DNA from 4 places in the Marinomonas sp. PE14-40 genome. Region 1 is predicted to be linked to each of the others. Evidence: predicted binding sites of a transcription regulator. Region 1 holds the regulator's gene; each other region holds the start of a gene.

Region 1 (5,017 bases):
TAACAAGCTTCCTTTGTCTTTATCTATTCGCTCTTTATGGGCTTCAAGAATAATACGTTTGGACTGCTCTCCTTGCACCAACATAATATCCTTCAACTCTTGTTTGAGTGCATCAGCAACGGCTTCCATTTGTTTTCTTGAAGAAAATAGAACCAAGCTTGCTGAAGTTTCATCAACCTCATTATCAAGGTATTTAATGATCTCTTTGGTATGTTCATCTGCTTTATTAGGCTCATGCTCTAATTTTGGCACCTGTAAAATAGCTTTATTCTGAAAATCAAAAGGACTTAACACCCTTAAATATTCAGATTCTTTTGGCACACCACTACGCATATTAAATCGATGAAACTGATTTAACGCGGTCAAAGTAGCAGAGGTAACAACAGCCGCAAAACATTTATCCCACAACTGCATTCTTAAGGTGTGCGCAGCAAGAATAGGCGAACCACCTAACTCTATGTCCTGTTCCATACCTTGACCTGTCAAAGTAAGCCACCTTGCATTTGGTGGAAAATTTTGATCATCTGCTGTTGAAAATAAAAGCCATAACGCTTTAGCTTGCTCTAACCTACCAAGAATTACACCTAATATAGGCAGCCAAACCTCAGCCGTTTCCGGTTTCATGCCCATGCCTTCATTTTGCTTAACCTTCTTACATTCATCATGAATCGACTCAATCGCTGAAAATAGTTTTTGATATGAAGTTTGAAGACTGTAGGCGAGCTGCCTTAATTCATCCGGAATAATACCAAATTCAAATCTATGCTGATCATTATCATCAACATTTTGAAGGTTATTAATGAATGGTGCTAAGCCTTGTTGGGCATACTGAATAAAGTTGACAATAGTCTGTACCATTTGAGGAATTTTAAACAGTAATTGTCCTGTAACACTAACGTCATCAGAAAGCTCTTGTTTAAGATTTATCAGGTTTTTCTCTAATTGTCTCAACCAAAGAATACTTTGCTGTAACCTGAGCTCATGCCTAAAGTGGTTAATTGCCTTTTCCGGAAGGTGGTGCCCTTCATCGAAGACATAAATACTATCAGCAGGGGCTGTTAATATTGCTCCACCACCTAAAGATAAATCTGCTAACACTAGATCGTGGTTTGCAACAATGATATCTGCAACTTCTATTTCAGCTCTAGCTTTATAAAATGGGCACGCAGTAAAGTTAGCACAATTACGATTGGTACATTGTTGATGGTCCGTTTTTAGCCGCCCCCAGTCATGCTCTCTAACAATACCTGTCCAGTTGTCTTTATCACCATCCCAGGTGCCAGCCTTAAGCGCATCATCCATTTCTTTGTATAGCGCTGTGTTAATGTCACCTGGCTGTAAATGTTGCTCAAACAAGCCTGCAAACATATCATCAGTTGCTTGGGAGTCATCATCTAAATGGCTCTCCAAATGATTTAAACACAAGTAGCGACCTCTGCCCTTGGCCAAGGTGTATTTAAACTGATAATCAGTATGTTTTATCAGTTCAGGCAACTCTTTATGAAGTATTTGTTCTTGTAATGCGACTGTCGCAGTAGAAATAACCAGTGTTTTTTCTCTTGCTCTAGCAATGGGGATGGCGGCCAAACAATATGACAATGTTTTACCCGTACCTGTACCTGCCTCTATTACAGCAACATGTTTTTCACCGAGACGATTGCCCTCACTATCTGGCTTAACATTGCCAAGTGTTCGCGCTATTGATGCAATCATCTGCCTTTGGCCAGCACGAGGGTTATGCCCTTTTGCCTTAAGGTTTGCTCGGTAAGCGGTTTGAATTTTTAACTTTAAATCATCAGAAAGCATTTATTTAATTGAGTATCCCTTTAAAAGCTGTATATAATAACAGTTACTGTACAAACAACCAGATGCCTTATGATTAAACTTACAAAAAGACAATCCGATGTTATGGATACAATCCGCGACTTTATAGCAGAAACTGGCTTTCCACCAACACGAGCCGAAATTGCTAAACAGCTAGGTTTTAAATCACCGAATGCTGCTGAAGAACATTTAAAAGCACTTTGTAAAAAAGGCGCTATTGAGATTTTACCCGGCGCTTCTCGTGGCCTACGTATCATTGAAGAAGCCAGTAACGATGCTAACCCAGAACTGGGCTTACCTATTATCGGTAAAGTCGCTGCTGGTTTTCCGATACTGGCTCAAGAAAACGTTGATTCACACGTACAAGTACCGCCAAGCATGTTCTCTCCACAAGCAGACTACCTTTTGTCTGTAAATGGAATGAGTATGAAAAATGTTGGCATTATGGAAGGCGACTTATTAGCTGTCCATAAAACATCCACCGTACGTAACGGCCAAATTGTTGTAGCTCGTATCGGCGACGAAGTGACTGTAAAGCGCTTTGAAAAGAAAGGAAATACAATTCGCCTTATCGCAGAAAATGAAGATTTCAACGACATCCTCGTCGACCTAGAAAGTGAAGAATTTGCGATAGAGGGACTCTCTGTTGGTGTAATTCGACAAACAATCTAAGTAACACGCATAAAAAAAGCTAAGCCTAGGCTTAGCTTTTTTTATGCGTTCATCATTAGTGAATCACTTTAGCCTGAGATGCTATGTCGTCATCATCATGAGATTCATGCACTTCTGATTCAGGGAAATCCTCTGAATACACAAAATCAATACCAGCATGAAACATTCTTTTAGCTAGCTCAAAATACCTATCTTGAAGATACGCTTTTGTGGTATCTGAAATTTTTAAAACCGCTAACGGTTCTGATTCAACACCCTCATCACTTGCTGGACGTAAAACAATTTCGCCATTTTCTAGTTCTACTATCTCTAGATACGACTCATTCATATTATTAGTACTCTGAGGATTCTTCTCTAAACCTTAAAATCAATTCAGTTAGAGAGTTTAAATATGTCAAGTAAGTTGATCTATCATCAACTGAAGCGACAATTAAATTATCATGTTTAGCGTTATAGAAGTTAGGCTGACACTTCAAACTCACTTCATATGTATTTTGCATATGAGAAAACCAGGAGTTTGTATTTGCATTCAATTCCATAAGCTCATTAATAACTGGAATGCTGATGTTTTGTGATTTTGCATTTTGATGCATTTCAAGCAAGCCAATTTCCGAGCTAAGATGATACGCTTGTTTTACTTCTTGCAAAAGCCCTAAAACAGCACTTTGCAAATGAAACAGGGCAGCATTTTCAAATGCTGGCCCCATCCATTTTTGCTCATTGTTTGGCATAACCAAAAAACGACGTGCTATATCCAGCCTCTGATTTGTCATGCTAGCGGCCGAACTCATTTATTTCTTTACCTTTTTCTTAGCTTCTTCAATTACCCACTTAGAGTCGACATAAAAAGCTTTCCAGCCTGTTGGCTTGCCATCATCTTCTGACATGACATATTGCTCTTTTGTCTTACGACTATAGCGAATTATCGCAGGACGCCCTTCGGTATCAGCAATTGGCGCATCTTTGAAGAAATGATACTTAGGATCAATTTGATCCATGTATGGTATCAACTCAGCAACTAGCGGTGCACGCGTTTCACGCTTTCTAGGGAATTGGCTTGCTGCTAAAAATAGTCCAGTTGCACCATCACGTAAAACATAATGATCCTCAACTTTCAGGCACGCCAAATCAGGCATAGGAACTGGATCCATTTTAGGTGGCGCAGCTTCACCACTTTTCAGTAGTTTACGCGTATTTTTACACTCTTCATTTGTGCAACCAAAATACTTACCAAAACGTCCCGTTTTTAGCTGCATTTCTGAGGTACATTTATCACACTCAAGAACAGGACCATCGTATCCTTTAATCTTGAACGAGCCAGCTTCAACTTCAAAACCGGAACACGTTGGATTATTACCGCAAACATGCAATTTACGTTGTTCATCAACAAGGTAACTATCCATTGCAGAACCACAAATTTTACAGCGTCGCTTGTTAATTAGCGCTTTAGATTCTGCTTCATCATCATAAATAGCGACAACTTCTTCGCCACTAACCAAGTTAATAGTTGCCTTACAACGCTCTTTTGGCGGCAAAGCATAACCTGAACAAGACAAGAAGACACCGGTACTTGCTGTGCGTATTTGCATCGGTCTTGAACAAGTAGGACATTCAATATCTGTTGGCGTTGGCGCATTTTGAGCCATACCAGTTTCAGGGTGTTCCGCAATATTGAGTGTCTTACTAAAGTCACGATAAAAGGCATTCAGTGTTTCTATCCAATCATCACGACCTTCGGCAATATCATCAAGCCTTTCTTCCATTTGAGCGGTAAAGTCATACCCCATCAAAGTTTGAAAACTGTTGACCAATCGATCCGTCACTATGTCGCCCATTTTCTCAGCATAGAAACGTCGCCCTTCTGTGCGCACATAGCCACGATCTTGAATCGTTGAGATAATAGATGCATAAGTTGAAGGTCGACCAATACCCCGCTTCTCAAGCTCTTTAACTAAACTTGCTTCACTATATCTAGCAGGCGGCTTAGTAAAGTGTTGTTCAGGAACAAGTTGATCTAGTTGAAGCACTTCACCCTGATCAATATCAGGCAATATGTTGTCATCACCTTTTTTACCGAGTGGCGTCATGACACGAGTATAACCATCAAAACGAAGGATTCTGCCTTTCGCTTTTAATTCATACTCATCAACAACCAGTATAACTGTAGTTGAGGTATAACGAGCAGCTGTCATTTGGCACGCCATAAACTGGTTACGAATTAATTCATAAAGCCTATGAGCGTCTTTTTCCATGCCTTTAAGGAATTCTGGTAACAAAGTTACATCAGACGGACGAATGGCCTCATGGGCTTCTTGAGCGCCTTCTTTGCTAGAATAACGAATTGCATTTTCAGGCAAATATTCGTTACCATAATTCTTTTCAACATATTCTCTTAAATTTGCAACCGCTTCTTGGCTCAAATTAGTCGAGTCAGTTCGCATATACGTAATGTAACCAGCCTCATAAAGACGCTGCGCTAACATCATGGTCTTTTTAACACCGAAGCTTAAGCGAGTACTTG
Region 2 (5,017 bases), 1.6 Mb from region 1:
CGCTTAGATGACGTTATGGTGAGTTATGCAACCAAAGGAGGTAGTGTTGGCCCTCACTATGATCAATACGATGTCTTCCTTGTTCAAGTCAGCGGCAAAAGACGCTGGCAAGTCCTTGCTCCTGACACTTATCAAGATCAAGCTATCAAGGATATTGATCTACACATCTTATCTAATTTCAAAGCAGACCCAGAACAAGACTGGGAACTTGAAGCCGGTGACATTCTCTATCTACCACCAAATTTCGCTCATAATGGTCGTGCCCTTGATGATGACTGTATGACCTACTCGATTGGTTTTAGAGCACCCAGCATGCAAGAAGTGCTGACAGGTATTAGAGATCAAATTTGTGAAGTAGATAATGAGAAACACAGATTTAGCTCACCATCCGATCATGAAGAGCCACATCATGCAGAGATACATCATTCTGACATTAGCTATTTACAGCAAGAACTAAAAGCCATGATTGATCAGCCTGAGATGCTTGCTGACTGGCTAGGGACTTACATGAGTGAAGTAAAGTATCCTGAGTTTCATGGAGACCTTAATCAAGAAGACACACAAGCAAGCCTTGAAGATGCACTTAAAGGCGTACCTTTCTTTAGACCAGGGGATGCACGTATTTGTTATCATGCAGCGCCAAATAACGCACTTATTCAACTTTATTGTAATGGTGCCAAAATCGAAATAGACCAAGAACTTGAGCCACTTATTCATGCTATATGTGACCAAGTTGAGTTTGATTTCAGTACCCTTGAAACAGACAAACACAAAGACATATTACCTATGTTAAGCTTCTTAATAAGTAAACAAGGTGTGGTTCATCTGCCGACAGAAGAATAGGGATTAGACATGAAAGTACTAACCACAGATTGGGAAAGTAGCAAGGCTCAACTTAGTTTTGTCAGAAAACAAGTTTTCATCATAGAGCAAGGTATTGATGAAAGAGATGAATGGGACAACCTAGACGAAGATGCAGTGCATTTCGTTTCTTTTGGCACAACAGCAGTGCCGACGGGGGTTTGTCGACTAACGCCAGAAGGGCAAGTTGGACGACTTAGCGTACTTCCAGCTTATCGTAGCCAAGGTTATGCAACCATGCTATTACGCAAAGCGATTCAAGTAGCCAGAGAAATGGACTTGAAGCGTATTTTTCTCCATGCTCAAACTGAGTCCCAAGTCTTTTATGAGCGCCATGGTTTTAGTACGGATGGTAAAATCTTTTTAGAGTCAGGCATTCTACACGTACTGATGGAAAGAGAAATTTAGCTTAACCATCATTAAAAACCTCTTTCTTGAGAAGTGCCTAAAAAGAAATAAAACACATAAAAAAGCGAGCCTAAGCTCGCTTTTTTATGTGATCAAATTAATTACACTACAGCAATCAATTCAACATCAAATACCAACACAGAGTGAGGCTTGATCATAGCGCCAGCGCCTTGAGCACCGTAAGCTAGTTCAGCTGGGATAGTAAGACGGTATTTAGAACCTTCTTTCATCAACTGAAGTGCTTCAGTCCAACCAGCAATTACACCAGTTACTGGGAATTCAATTGGCTCGCCACGTGCGATAGAGCTATCGAAAACCTGACCGTCAACTAAACGACCTTCATAATGAACACGTACAGTAGACTCAGTTGTAGGAGTCGCGCCTGTACCTTCTTCAACAACATGGTACTGAAGACCGCTCTCAGTGATTTGAACGCCTTCTTTCGCTTTGTTTTCTTCTAGGAAAGCAACGCCTGCAGCAATCGTTTCTTCAGAAGCAGCTAATGTTTTAGCTTCCATTTCTTCTTGTAGGCTAGCAAAAGCAGCTTCTAGGTCTTCACCAGAAACGCGCATTTCAGCACCTTTTAGGGAATCTTCGATTGCAGCAAAAAGGTGAGGTAGAGAAATATCACCTAAATCACTTCCACCTAATTGATCACCGATTTGACGACCAATACCATAGCCAATTTTAGCTTCTTTTGAGTCGAACGATAGTTCAGACATAATTTCTTACTCTCTTCATTAAATAAATAAAGCGGGCATCATATCACAGTCATTTAATAGAACCGAAGCGCAAAAACATGCAAGTTTGTTAAAAAAATATTGAATGATATTGATTATCATTTATAATTTATTTATTCAATAAGGACGATCAAAATGAAACTCTCTGACTTTAACCAGATTTCAAATCATTCACAGCAAATCAAACCTAACAGTCCTGCTTGGGACATTGCTTTTGTCTGTGCAATTTTCATCATAGCAAGTAGCAGCTTCTTTTATGATAGCTATCAAGAAGCCAATCAAAGCCCGTCTTTAAAGAGCGCCCAATTAAACCTCAAATAAGACCTGCTTATGATATAAGTCAGCACTTTTAACTCCCCTAGGCATACACTATAACCAAGATAGCCAAACGGAGTTAAGCCATGTTACCTCAAGTTAAAACCATTCTATTTGCCTGTGATTTAGAAGATAAAACACAAGAATCTTTATCCCTTGTGATGTCGATAGCAGCCAGCCAAAAAGCCAAAATCATTTTCATGCATGCCATAGAACCTATGAACCACCAAGCTCAAAGCATGATAAATAACTACTTGCCAATTGAAGAGTTACAATCACTTAGACGAGAAGCACTGAATAGTGTGAAAGATGCAATCGAGACTCAAATCACCATCTTTTATGAAAACCATGCTAATGATAACGAGCTTCCAGAAAAGCCTGAATATTTAATTATTCAAGAAGATGCAAGCAGCGCCATTAAACATGCTGTTGAAGATCATAAAGTGGATCTTGTTGTTATGAACAGCCGAACCCACAGCAAAATTGGCCAAATGATCATTGGCTCAACTGCAAACAAAGTCATTCATCAAAGCCAAGTGCCAGTTATGGTTATTCCATTAAGATAAGCCACGAGCTAATGTAAGAAGTGAGTCTCCTTGGTTTTCAATTAAAGATGGCTCACTTTATTACTCTTTAATTTCTTTTTAGCTCTGCCCTCGTTTCTTCTAATCACAAATAAAGCTAACCAAGCAAACTCTCGCACTCCCTGTTCCAGTTGCTTAAGCCACCATGGATATCACTGAACATATGGTTTGGTTAAAAAACCGTAGCCAGCAGCAAGGTATTAGAGAATTTGTCGAAATGGCGCTAACAAGACGTAATATAGATCAAACATGTTAAAGTAGCTGTGATTGACCACCTCTTCTCAGTCTGCTCTTTTAAGAAGTGACAACACAAGGAGCCACTTTTCTAAAAGACTCAAAGAATATGATTAAAAGCCCTATATTTACGTTAAGGACCTTATCAATAAAGCAACGATTAAGTTACGTCCCTCTTCATAAATCTAGTTACTTTTATCCACACGCTGAGGTGGAGGGCTTATTCGCAGGTTTCTTAATAACTTAGTACCTTATCCAATAAAGTAAGCACAGATATTTACTGGCCTTTAAAAAGCATCTTAGATAAACTATTACTGTATAAAAACACAGTAGCCATTTATGATTCTTTATATTGCCGAAAAACCAAGCCTAGCGCGTGCTATTGCCTCAGCCTTCCCTAAACCGCAAAAAAAAGAAGATGGCTGTATTTGGCTGCCTAATGGCGATTGTGTGAGCTGGTGTATTGGTCACCTTTTAGAGCAAGCGGAACCTGATGCATACAATCCTGCTTATAAAAGCTGGCAGTTGGATCATTTACCCATTGTCCCAAAAACTTGGCAATGGCAAGAAAAAAGTAAAACTCGAAAGCAACTTAATGTACTGAAAAAGCTCATCAAGAAATCTAGTCAATTAGTCCATGCAGGAGACCCAGATAGAGAAGGACAACTCTTAGTTGATGAAGTCATACACTATCTAAAAGTATCAAAAGCTAAACAAGATAATATCCAACGCCTACTTATAAGCGATTTAACACCGTCGGCAGTGAAAAAATCTCTCAACCAATTACGCTCAAACAAAGAATTTTCAGCACTTTCAAGGTCAGCCTTAGCTAGAGCCAGAGCAGATTGGTTACATGGTATTAATCTAACCCGCGCCTATACCATTAAAGGGAAGCAAGGTGGTTATCAAGGCGTGCTCTCAATAGGAAGAGTTCAAACGCCTATATTAGGCTTAGTCGTAAAAAGAGACGCAGAAAGAGAGAACTTTATTCCTAAAGACTTCTTCCAAGTCTTAGCCAATATAGAAACACCTAAGAATGAAGTCTTTAAAGCAAAGTGGATTCCGAGTGAAGCTTGCGCACCTCATATGGACAGTGAAGGCAGGGTCTTAAATAAAGCACTTGCTGAAAATGTGATAAAACGCATTCAAGGGCAAGACGCTAAAGTACATCAAGCGCAATATAAGAATAAGCGTCAAGCACCTCCTTTACCCTATAGCCTTTCTAGCTTACAGATAGATGCCGCTAAAGCATTTTCTATGTCTGCTCAACAAGTACTAGATACCTGTCAGGCTCTGTACGAAAGACACCAACTGATTACTTACCCAAGATCCGACAGTCGCTATTTGCCGACCGAGCAATTTAAAGATGCGCCAGGTGTTATTAACAGTTTGAAAAATAACTTGCCGCAATGGCAGGATAAATTAAATAAAGCTAATACCAGCCAACGCTCTAAGGCGTGGAACGATAAAGAAGTACAAGCACATCATGCGATAATCCCTACAGCTAAACAAGCTAATATTGACGGTTTATCACAATCAGAGAAAAAGTTGTATGAGCTTATTGCTCGACAATACTTGATGCAGTTTTACCCTCACTATGAATATTTAGACTCATTTATTGAACTCATTATTGCTGGCGGAGTATTTCGTAGTAAAGGGCATACCCAGCTATCATCTGGCTGGAAAGCGTTGCTACCAGATAAAAAGAAAGACGAGGAAGAAGGCAATATGTTGCCTAAAGTTGCCATAGGTGATGTCTTATTTTGTCATCATGGAGAGCTTATTTCTAAAGTGACTACACCGCCACCGGCCTTTACTGATGCGAGCTTACTTGCTGCAATGACAGGTATCAGTCGCTATGTAAAACAAGCGGAT
Region 3 (5,017 bases), 640 kb from region 1:
GGTCATAACTGTTCTCTCTCTCACATACCACGCATGTTTCAAACATGATCGTGATATCTTCTCCTTCAACGCCATAGGCATCTGAAATATAAGGCGTGTCATAAATCGCGACCGTTGAACTTCTTTGTACCTGGCCTTCCCATGGTTTGTCTTGGTCGTCAGCTGGGGTGTAATGGTTGCCCCGGCCATGCTCGAGATTCTCTCCATCATAAAATGGTTCTGTATTTTCAGGGGGAATATCAAGCTGATTGATATTTTCATTCACTAGGTTAATGCTGCTTTTTCTAACCTGAAGCATGCGATATTTATCACATTTAGCTTGATTACGACCCTTAAGTTGACCGTTTATGTTAGAAAAAAAGTGAATCTCTAGCCCCACTCCTGTGGCATTATCTGTGGCTATGTAGCTTGCTTGGCTACGGCTACTATGAAACCAAGCTTTTGAAAACGCTAGAATGCCCAAGTGAGTTTGCTTGGTGCTGATACTTGTTTTTACGGGGCATATTTTAGCAACAAGAAGCTCTTCTGCTGTCAGTTTGCCAAAAAGTGAAAGCAATAGTGTGGAAGCAAGAAACGTAGGAAAAATGAGTTTTGTCATACATAACCTAAAATTAAGGGGTTAGGTTACTTAAGTATAGAAAGGTTTATTTAATTGAGGTTCATTGTCATAAAAAATTAATAAAGGACAGGTTTGCTAAATGTTTAGATTTTTAGATTCTGAGGAGTCAACAGTGTAAATCGTCCAGCGTTTTTCAGTTAATTTAAGCTCTTTGATATTAATGTGGCTGACCTCAGCGGTAACACGACGATTGGTGGCGCGGCCTATTGGGGAGTCATTATCTGCGATTGGCTGGCTTTCACCATAACCTACTGCCTTGATACGATTAGGTGCTATGGTGAACTTTTCAACTAATGCCTGTTTTATTGCATTAGCACGGTTTTGAGAGAGAACTAAGTTTTTTGTCTCATCACCTTGAGAATCCGTATGGCCTTCTATCACAACATCCGTTGATTTAAATTGTTGTAAAAACTTGCCTAGCTTCAATAAGCCTTTTAATTCTGAATTTTTTAATAGATGTTTGCTTGTTTCAAAACGCACATCAAGTTTGACTTTATTTTCGATTGAATTACTTAAACTTTTAGAAACAGAGCAGCCAACATTATCGACTTTAGAGCCGGGAGGGGTGTTGGGGCACTTGTCCCGCATAGCAATCACACCGTCTTTGTCATGATCTTTGAAGCGTTGACTAATATCTTTACCAAAGAGTCTTTCTGCAAAGCTAGTCTCTATCATTAAGCTAGAAAAAATGACTATCCATAGCATTTTTTTCATCCATGATCCTTAATCTAGCTCAAGAGGGTTGTTCGGAATGTAGAGTATTACTATTCGTTATATCCAATACCATAGGTGTTTTGTTCTCATTATGTAAAATAATGTAAGGTTTTAGGTGCGGGGGATTTGCGTATTAAATAAATTCTATCTAGGTTTTTTTCATAAATCCTAGAGTGTCGAGAGCTGATCGCATATAATGCTGGGCCTTAAAAATATATTAGTACTCCTTGTTGTTGGTTTTTGACTTTAAATCATCATAAAAGCCTTTAAAAAGACGGCTTTAAAAACAACGGGGAGAAGAAGAATCTCTTACTTAGTAAGTAACAGGAATTAGAATTATGCGCAGTCATTATTGCGGCGAATTAAATGCTTCAAACATTTCTCAAGAAATTACACTATGCGGTTGGGTCCATCGCCGTCGTGACCATGGTGGCGTAATCTTTCTAGATGTACGTGACCGTGAAGGTCTGACTCAGGTTGTTTTTGACCCTGATCGTGCCGATAGCTTCGCACTGGCTGACAGCGTTCGTAATGAATATGTTGTTAAGTTAACAGGTTTAGTTCGTGCTCGTCCTGAAGGTACAGTTAATCCAAATATGGCAACAGGTGAAATTGAAGTATTAGGTACTTCTTTAGAAATCCTTAACGCTGCACAAACACCTCCATTCCAATTAGATGAGCACCAATCAGTTGGTGAAGATGTTCGTCTTAAAAATCGCTTTGTTGATTTGCGTCGCCCTGAAGTACAAGCAAAAATGCGTTTTCGTTCTAAGGTAACGTCTGTACTTCGTAATTACTTAGACGACAATGGCTTCCTTGATATTGAAACACCTATTTTGACTCGTGCGACACCTGAAGGTGCGCGTGACTATTTAGTACCAAGTCGTACTCAACAAGGTAGTTTCTTCGCATTGCCACAATCACCACAGTTATTTAAGCAACTATTGATGGTGTCTGGTTTTGATCGTTATTATCAAATTGCAAAATGTTTCCGTGATGAAGATTTACGTGCGGATCGCCAACCAGAATTTACTCAAGTAGACATAGAAACATCCTTTATGGGTGAAAAAGAAATTATGTCTATGACAGAAGAGATGGTTGTTGGTTTGTTTAAACAACTATTAAATGTTGATCTAGGTACTTTCCCTACTATGCCATATGCTGAAGCAATGGAAACGTATGGTAGTGATAAGCCTGATTTACGTATTCCATTAAAGATCGTCACTGTTTCTGATTTGATGGAAAATGTTGACTTTAAAGTGTTCTCTGGCCCAGCCGTTGACCCTAAAGGTCGTGTGGCGGCGCTTAAAGTGCCAGGTGGTAATGCACTTACACGTAAGCAAATCGATGCTTATACTAAGTACGTTAGTATTTATGGTGCTAAAGGATTGGCTTACATCAAGGTAAACGACAAATCTAATCTTGAAGAGGGTTTGCAGTCTCCGATTGTTAAGTTCTTGCCAGTTGAAGTGCGCCAGCAGTTGCTTGAGCGTCTAGATGCACAAGATGGTGATTTAATCTTCTTTGGCTCTGATTCAGAGAAGGTAGTGAATGAAGCGCTAGGTGCTTTACGTTGTAAGCTTGGTGAAGATCTTGAGCTTTATACTTGTGAGTGGGCGCCTCTTTGGGTTGTTGACTTCCCTATGTTTGAAGAAACGTCAGATGGTGGCATTACCGCAATTCATCACCCATTCACCGCGCCGTCATGTTCAATTGAAGAGTTGAAAGCTAATCCGCTAACTGCTCTTTCACAAGCCTATGACATGGTGCTCAATGGTACTGAGCTAGGTGGTGGTTCTATCCGTATTCATCAAAGCGATATGCAACAAACAGTATTTGAATTGTTGAACATTGATGAGGCTGAGCAAGAAGAGAAATTTGGCTTCTTACTTGATGCGCTTAAATTTGGTGCACCTCCACATGGTGGTTTGGCATTCGGTCTAGATCGTCTTGTTATGTTGATGACAGGTTCGGCTTCTATCCGTGATGTTATTGCTTTCCCTAAAACGCAAAGTGCAACATGTTTGTTGACACAAGCGCCAGGTGAAGTAAGTGAAAAGCAATTAAAAGAGTTGAGCATTCGTGTACGTAAACCTGTTGTAGAATAAGGTTTTTAGACGAATTTTAATAAAAGGGCCGCTTATGCGGCCTTTTTTTTGATTTAATGGTGAAATTCAGTTGAATCTTAAGGGTCATACTGTTGAAATATACAGTTAAATTTATGGATCACTGAGGTGTGTTTTTGACTCGAATATTAGCAATTGATCCAGGTTCACGTATTACGGGTTTCGGAATTATTGATGTGCAGGGAAGGCAGATTCAATATGTCGATAGCGGTTGTATTCGTTTGCCAGACGATGTCTTGGCTGAACGACTAAAAAATATTTATACCAATGTCAGTGAGTTGTTATCACGCTATCAGCCGCAAGAGTTTGCAATAGAGGAAGTGTTTTTAGCAAAAAATGCAAACTCAGCCTTAAAGCTTGGGCAGGCCCGTGGTGCGGCTATTGTGGCTGCGGCTATGGCAGGTTTGCCTGTTGCAGAGTATGCCGCTAAGCGAGTAAAGCAATCTGTTGTAGGAAGTGGTGCTGCTGATAAAGAACAAGTGCAGCAGATGGTGCAGTTATTGCTTAAATTAGAAAAGGCGCCTCAAGCAGATGCTGCTGATGCGTTAGCAATTGCCATGTGTCATGCCCATACGCGAACTTCTTCAGGGCTTGAGTATGGTGTTGGTAAGCGTGCAGCAAGATCAGGAAAGCGTTGGTCAGAATTGGATATAAGGAATCTTAAGTGATAGGTCGTTTAGTTGGGTATTTGGTAGAAAAAGTGCCGCCAGAGTTAATGATAGATGTGAATGGTGTAGGTTATGAGTTAACTGCTTCTATGACGACTTTTTATGAGTTGCCAGCGATAGGAGATAAGGTCACACTTTATACTCATTTTCAGGTTAAAGAAGATTCCCAAAGTCTTTATGGTTTTAAGGGTAAAGATGAAAGGGCCTTATTTCGTATTTTAATTAAGGTAAATGGCGTTGGGCCAAAAATGGCGCTCAGTGTGTTATCAAGTATGTCCAGTGATGAGTTGATTGCAAATGTGCAAGACTCAGATGTTACTGCTCTAACGCGTATACCTGGCGTCGGTAAAAAAACAGCAGAGCGCTTGATTATCGAATTAAGAGATAAGTTAGGGCAAGCTGCTAAACAAGACTTATTTGCAACGCCTGAAGTGTTAAGGCAAGTGCAATCTGACCCAAGGCAAGAGGCAGAGGCTGCATTGGTGTCTTTAGGTTATAAACCTCAAGAGGCGGCAAAAGCCATTGCGAAGGTGCCAGTGTCATCTGATAGTAGTGAGCAGGTGATAAAATCTGCCTTAAAGAACATGCTTAAATAGGCTCTGTACATGATTGAATCCGATAGAATAATTAGTGCTGCATCTGATGCTGTTGAGCTTTCAGGATCTGAATCTCATGTTGATAGGGCGATTCGTCCGAAAATGCTGGATGAATATATTGGTCAGCCTGTTGTTAGAGAGCAAATGGATATCTTTATTCAAGCTGCAAAACAAAGAGAGGAACCGTTAGATCACTGCCTTATCTTTGGGCCGCCAGGGTTAGGTAAAACAACCTTAGCTAACATTATTGCGAATGAAATGGGGGTTGAAATTAAAACTACTTCAGGTCCTGTG
Region 4 (5,017 bases), 2.2 Mb from region 1:
CTGTGTAGGCTCTAAGGTAAATGTCTAGACGAGTATTGTCTGAAGGTAGTAATCGAACGCCAACTTCAGGGTAAAGGCTAGTTTCACCTAGTAGCATTATGCCTGCACCGCCGTAAGCGTAAACAGGAGCGCCATCAAACATGACAATTGCGCCTTGGCTGTATGCGCGAGCACCCGCATTAAGGGATAAATCAAAGCTATCTCGCATAACAAGACTTAGGCCGCCATAAAAAGAGAAGTTGCTAGGAGTTACCATCTCTTGGCCGATATTGATGATGATGTTGGTTTGAGAGTTGCTGGGGCCTGTGATTCTAGATTCATAAGCCACAAGGCTAGACATGGTGCCAGCTTGATCTAATTCGCCTTCAGTTGCGCCAAACTGATTGGTTGCTTGGTCTTGTGTGTATATTGGCTGAGTGTAGGGTTGTGTTTGTAGTGGCTGCCCCTGAGTTGGCTGAGCTAAAGGCTGCATGACAGGAGGATTGGTATCTACAATAGGATTGTTGATACCTGGAATTTCTTCTGTGCTTTCTTCTTGAAGTACTTCATCACCGGTAAATACTATTCCTTCAGCTTGGGCTGATAAGGCTGCGAATACTAATGCGCTAGTAATTAGGTATTTAATCATTCTGTGCCGTCCAACTGATTGAGGTTATTGAGCATCTTGTTAATAGAGGTTTCCCAATTGTTCTGCTGTTCTTGGTTGCTATAGACCTTTTGTTCTAGCTCGTTGTTTTCTTCGCTTAGTTGGGTGTTTTGTGCTTCTAATTGAGTGATTTTTTGGCGCAATACGCTGATTTCATCTACCGCTTGGTTAATGCGTTGTTCAAGATGATGTAGTAGTTCGTTGTTCATGTGTTTTCCCTTGCGAATTTTTAATGGTTGTGAGTTTGATTGTATTGATTTACCAAGCAATAACAATGTCTTGCTGCTGAACATTTAAAATTCGAGCATCAATATTGAGTTCACCAATGGAAAAGTTCGGTTGAACTTGCTTGATGGTGATATTTATATTGGCGTTGTTAAGCTGGGTAAGAGGGTTTTGTAGTTGGTTGAATACTTCGTAGCGGCGATAAATGCCAAAAGTATCGTTCAACTTAACACCAGCAATTGAGCCGGCGTTTATATGGACCCGATTTCCTTCTGTGCGAAAAATGTTTGCCATAAATGGTTGGCAGCGTAAGCGGGAACTAGTATCTAAAGCGGCTTGCCACAATACTTGTTGTGCAATTTTACCAAAATTTGTGTTTTTAAACCTTGGGCTGCCATAACCTGTGCGAATCGATTTATCTAAATTCCATTCGCCTGTTTCAAAGTAGCTTTTTTCAAAAAGTAGGGCGCCGCTAAAGCCATCATAAAGATAAAGGTCGATAGCGAGATTGCGAGGGCCGCTGGTTTTGTTTTCTTCGTGTTTAAAGTTTTTAAACACATTAGCCTTATTCGGCTCCAGTTCATTTGCTGGCCCGATATCACGGATTACACCGGTCACAACATATTGAACGCCAAGATCTTCTCCAATACGTGCAACATCTGTTAAAGAGCCATCTGGATTGGTGGATGTGGGAGCATTAATAAGGTCAGGGTAAATTTGTATATTTGTTGCGGCTAACGCGTGCAAGAAGCCTTGTTTATTTATTTCATTAACTAGGTCTCTAGGCATGAGTCTAGGGACATTATGAATTGAGCCTAGATTGGCCTGTTGCGGAGTTTGTAGTGCAAAGCTGGTGATACCCACTGATTTTCTATAAAGATTGGTCGCGCCATTGCTGCAAATGTGTTCAGGGGTGACTTCGGCTGCAACAACGACAGTGAGTATGTCATTTTTGCGCTCTTCTTTAAGGATGTTTGTGCTTTGGGTTATCCCTGTTCCTCGTACTGAGCTTGCGGACTCAACTTCGCCGTTTGCGAAAGTGTCTTCACTAATAACACGGGCATTTGCTTGTAAAACCGCTTGTTTTAATGCCTGCTCTGTTGCTCTGTATCTGGCATCGGCTAAATCTTCGTTATATATAATTGCTTGTCCCGTTGCTTCAATCATTTGTGATGAAGCAAGCTGGGAGCAGAGTAAAAAGCTAGTCGCGATAATCTTTTTAAGCATGGAGTCGACTACTCAACAGAATAAAAATTAGTCGTCGTTGATCTCACTTGAGGGCTTGTTTGGCTTTGATATTGGCTAATGCCATTATTTAAGTTGCTATAGCCCATTTGACATGCGGGATTATTAGAGATTGTTGCTGGGTTTTGAACACACTGTTGAAAGTTTTCTTGCAAAGCCATTTCAACAATAGTTTCAAAGCTGCCGTCTTCTAGTTCTCTTTGAGAAACAACTTTAGCTCCCATCAAATAGGCATCAACAAATGTTTGTAGCTCATCGTGGGCTGTCATCATGCTTCTTAGGGAGCTCGAACCTCTTAATTTAAGGCCGTAAACACGTTCGGATAGGTTTCTGTAGGCGTCTAATTTTGAACCACGCAAAGTCAGTAATCTGATTTGTGGTCGAGATAGTTTCTTACTCACCATAGGGGCGGCGTAACCTGTTGCACTGATGACAATTGGTTGAGGTGCTTGTTGTACCACAAGTTGTTGCGCAGGAGCGGCTGCTAAGCCTTTAGTTGCATAAGTCGGTTGAGCGAAGCTATTTGTTGTTGGGGTTGGATTGCTGGCATTACATGGAGCTATGCCTGAACATGAGCCAGCGCTCGATACTCGACAGCCTGCCAAAATAACACAGGTACCGATTAATGCCGCATAGAGCAGACTAGATCTCATTCTCTTCTCCTAATTAGTGCTTTTGATCTGAGTGACTTTATTTTTCAGTCACAACACTGATGTTTGAATTTGCTATAACTCTAATGCATTAATTATGCCTAATTAATTTTGAATGGTGAACTCTTGATCCTATCTTGCTTATTCTAAGCTTCGCTTAATAGCGAGATGGTTGGGTGGTGATTGATTTTTTCGATGCTTGAGTTTTTGTTAATGCTCTTTCATAATGCTGTATAAATATACAGTTAAACGGTGTTTCTATGCGTAAAATTATACATATAGATGCAGATTGCTTCTTTGCAGCGGTAGAAATGCGTGATGACCCTGCATTGAGGGAAGTGCCTTTAGCCATAGGTGGGCAGGCAAATGCGAGAGGTGTCATTGCTACTGCAAATTATGCGGCAAGGGAATACGGGGTGCGTTCGGCTATGTCTTCCGCTAAGGCGGTAAGTTTATGTCCCAATTTAGTTTTAATAAGGGGCAATATGGAAAAATATCGCCTAGCGTCGCGGCAGATGCATGCCATCTTTCAAGATTATACTTTAAAAATTGAACCGCTATCTTTAGATGAAGCCTATTTGGATGTGACAGATTGCTCTCTATGTTATGGCAGTGCGACTTTAATTGCAGAAGAGATTCGCCAGCGAATATTTGAGGCGGTAGGAATAACTGTTTCTGCGGGTATTGCTGTGAATAAATTTCTAGCCAAAGTGGCCAGTGATTGGAATAAACCCAATGGTCAGTTCGTGGTAGATCCAAGTCAGCAGGAAGATTTTGTTCGGTCGATTCCAGTAAAGTGTATTCATGGGGTTGGGAGAGTGGCTCAAGAAAAGTTAGCCAAACTAAATGTAGAAACTTGTGAAGAGTTGCAAAAGGTAGATTATTTTTTATTGTCGCAGCAGTTTGGTAGTTGGGCGTATCGTTTGCAGCAGCTGTCTTATGGTGTTGATAATAGATCTGTTAAGAGTCACTCTGTGCGTAAAAGCATTTCTGTTGAGACGACTTTTGCTGAAGATCTAAAAGGGGTTGCGGCTTGTGAGGCAAAATTACCTGATTTGTTGCGAGAGTTGGGGCGACGGATTAAAAGCAAAAAAGGCTTGGCGCAACTGGGTAAATATTATTTGAAACTTAAGTTTTCTGATTTTCAACAAACCACGATTGAAACCGCTTATGTAGCAGGTGATGAACTTGCTTTTTTCACTGATTTGCTGAGAGAGGCTTATGCTAGGCGTCAGATGCCAGTTAGGCTAATTGGTGTTGGCTATAGGTTAAAAGCAGTGTCTGAAAAGCAGTTGACCTTGTTTTAGGTGGAAGCTTTAAGTGAAAAACTGAGTATTTAGCTTAAATGAGTAGGTCTCAAAAAAACTGGGAAAAAAGAGGAGAGCGACTATAGTTTATCAAGGATGATGCGAACATGCCTAGAAGCACAGCTGTCTTTATCATAAAATTTAATAGCGAGCCTTAGCGAAACCTAAAGAGTTAAGTTATTGACTGTGAATTACTTTTTAAATTTTAGTGTTTAGCTATCTACTGACAGTTCTCAAAGCTTGGTATTGGGTTAGTTGCACCATCCCTAATTTTTTGGAGGTGGTTAATGATGAATATACAGGCCTTAACCTGGAACCAGTTGCAGCAAAGTGTTTTTACCACTGATCAAGCTTCTCTCATTCCTAGATTACGCTTTGATGTTGAACAGACCTTAAAGTCTTTATATGCGGATGTCTCTCTAAGTGATCACTTAGAGGATCTTTATTTGCCTTTTGCCCATTGGATAGCGCAACTAGCGCAACCAAGGTCCCATCCTTTAGTTATAGGTATGGGTGGGGTACAAGGTTGCGGAAAAACTGTGTTTACCACAGTGTTAAGTCATGTTTTATACAAGGCATACGATAAAAAAACCATAGTATTAAGTATCGATGATTTCTACAAAACACGAGTTGAGCGAGAACATATGGCGCGAGATGTCCATCCTATGTTTATGACTCGTGGTGTACCTGGGACACACGATCTTGCCTTGATAAATAATATATTAGATAGGTTGGCAGATCTTAAGGCTGGAGAGGTGATGCGCTTGCCTTGCTTTGATAAGTCCACTGATGAAAGGCGGCATGTTAAAGATTGGCAAGAGGTTGAAGGGCCGATTGATGTCATATTATTTGAAGGCTGGTGTGTTGGTATGCCTGAACAAAAGCAATCTTTAGTTGATCCTATTAATCAGCTTGAAAAAGATTTGGATATAGAAGGTGTTTGG

The links. Region 1 encodes LexA, which represses DNA repair genes until DNA is damaged. Its sites were predicted from a motif close to TACTGTNTANNTANACAGTA; they were not measured.
Region 2: the regulator LexA is predicted to act here: its motif matches at 3,455-3,474, upstream of Q0A08_RS10665 (DNA topoisomerase III).
Region 3: the regulator LexA is predicted to act here: its motif matches at 3,529-3,548, upstream of ruvC (crossover junction endodeoxyribonuclease RuvC).
Region 4: the regulator LexA is predicted to act here: its motif matches at 2,994-3,013, upstream of dinB (DNA polymerase IV).

What each region holds. Positions count from the first base shown of each region.
Region 1 is NZ_CP130700.1:714,697-719,713, reverse strand. Features, by position in the region: gene dinG (ATP-dependent DNA helicase DinG) at 1-1,806, opposite strand, end outside; gene lexA (transcriptional repressor LexA) at 1,876-2,496, shown strand; gene Q0A08_RS03400 (hypothetical protein) at 2,552-2,824, opposite strand; gene Q0A08_RS03395 (DUF6586 family protein) at 2,829-3,287, opposite strand; gene topA (type I DNA topoisomerase) at 3,288-5,017, opposite strand, start outside.
Region 2 is NZ_CP130700.1:2,313,473-2,318,489, forward strand. Features, by position in the region: gene Q0A08_RS10640 (ribosomal protein uL16 3-hydroxylase) at 1-843, shown strand, start outside; gene Q0A08_RS10645 (GNAT family N-acetyltransferase) at 853-1,269, shown strand; gene Q0A08_RS10650 (FKBP-type peptidyl-prolyl cis-trans isomerase) at 1,371-1,991, opposite strand; gene Q0A08_RS10655 (hypothetical protein) at 2,145-2,330, shown strand; gene Q0A08_RS10660 (universal stress protein) at 2,411-2,890, shown strand; gene Q0A08_RS10665 (DNA topoisomerase III) at 3,482-5,017, shown strand, end outside.
Region 3 is NZ_CP130700.1:1,352,639-1,357,655, reverse strand. Features, by position in the region: gene Q0A08_RS06250 (hypothetical protein) at 1-598, opposite strand, end outside; gene Q0A08_RS06245 (OmpA family protein) at 695-1,333, opposite strand; gene aspS (aspartate--tRNA ligase) at 1,672-3,441, shown strand; gene ruvC (crossover junction endodeoxyribonuclease RuvC) at 3,576-4,127, shown strand; gene ruvA (Holliday junction branch migration protein RuvA) at 4,124-4,723, shown strand; gene ruvB (Holliday junction branch migration DNA helicase RuvB) at 4,733-5,017, shown strand, end outside.
Region 4 is NZ_CP130700.1:2,912,483-2,917,499, reverse strand. Features, by position in the region: gene Q0A08_RS13585 (hypothetical protein) at 1-628, opposite strand, end outside; gene Q0A08_RS13580 (cell division protein ZapB) at 625-855, opposite strand; gene Q0A08_RS13575 (flagellar assembly protein T N-terminal domain-containing protein) at 905-2,098, opposite strand; gene Q0A08_RS13570 (LPP20 family lipoprotein) at 2,107-2,769, opposite strand; gene dinB (DNA polymerase IV) at 3,027-4,073, shown strand; gene Q0A08_RS13560 (hypothetical protein) at 4,361-5,017, shown strand, end outside.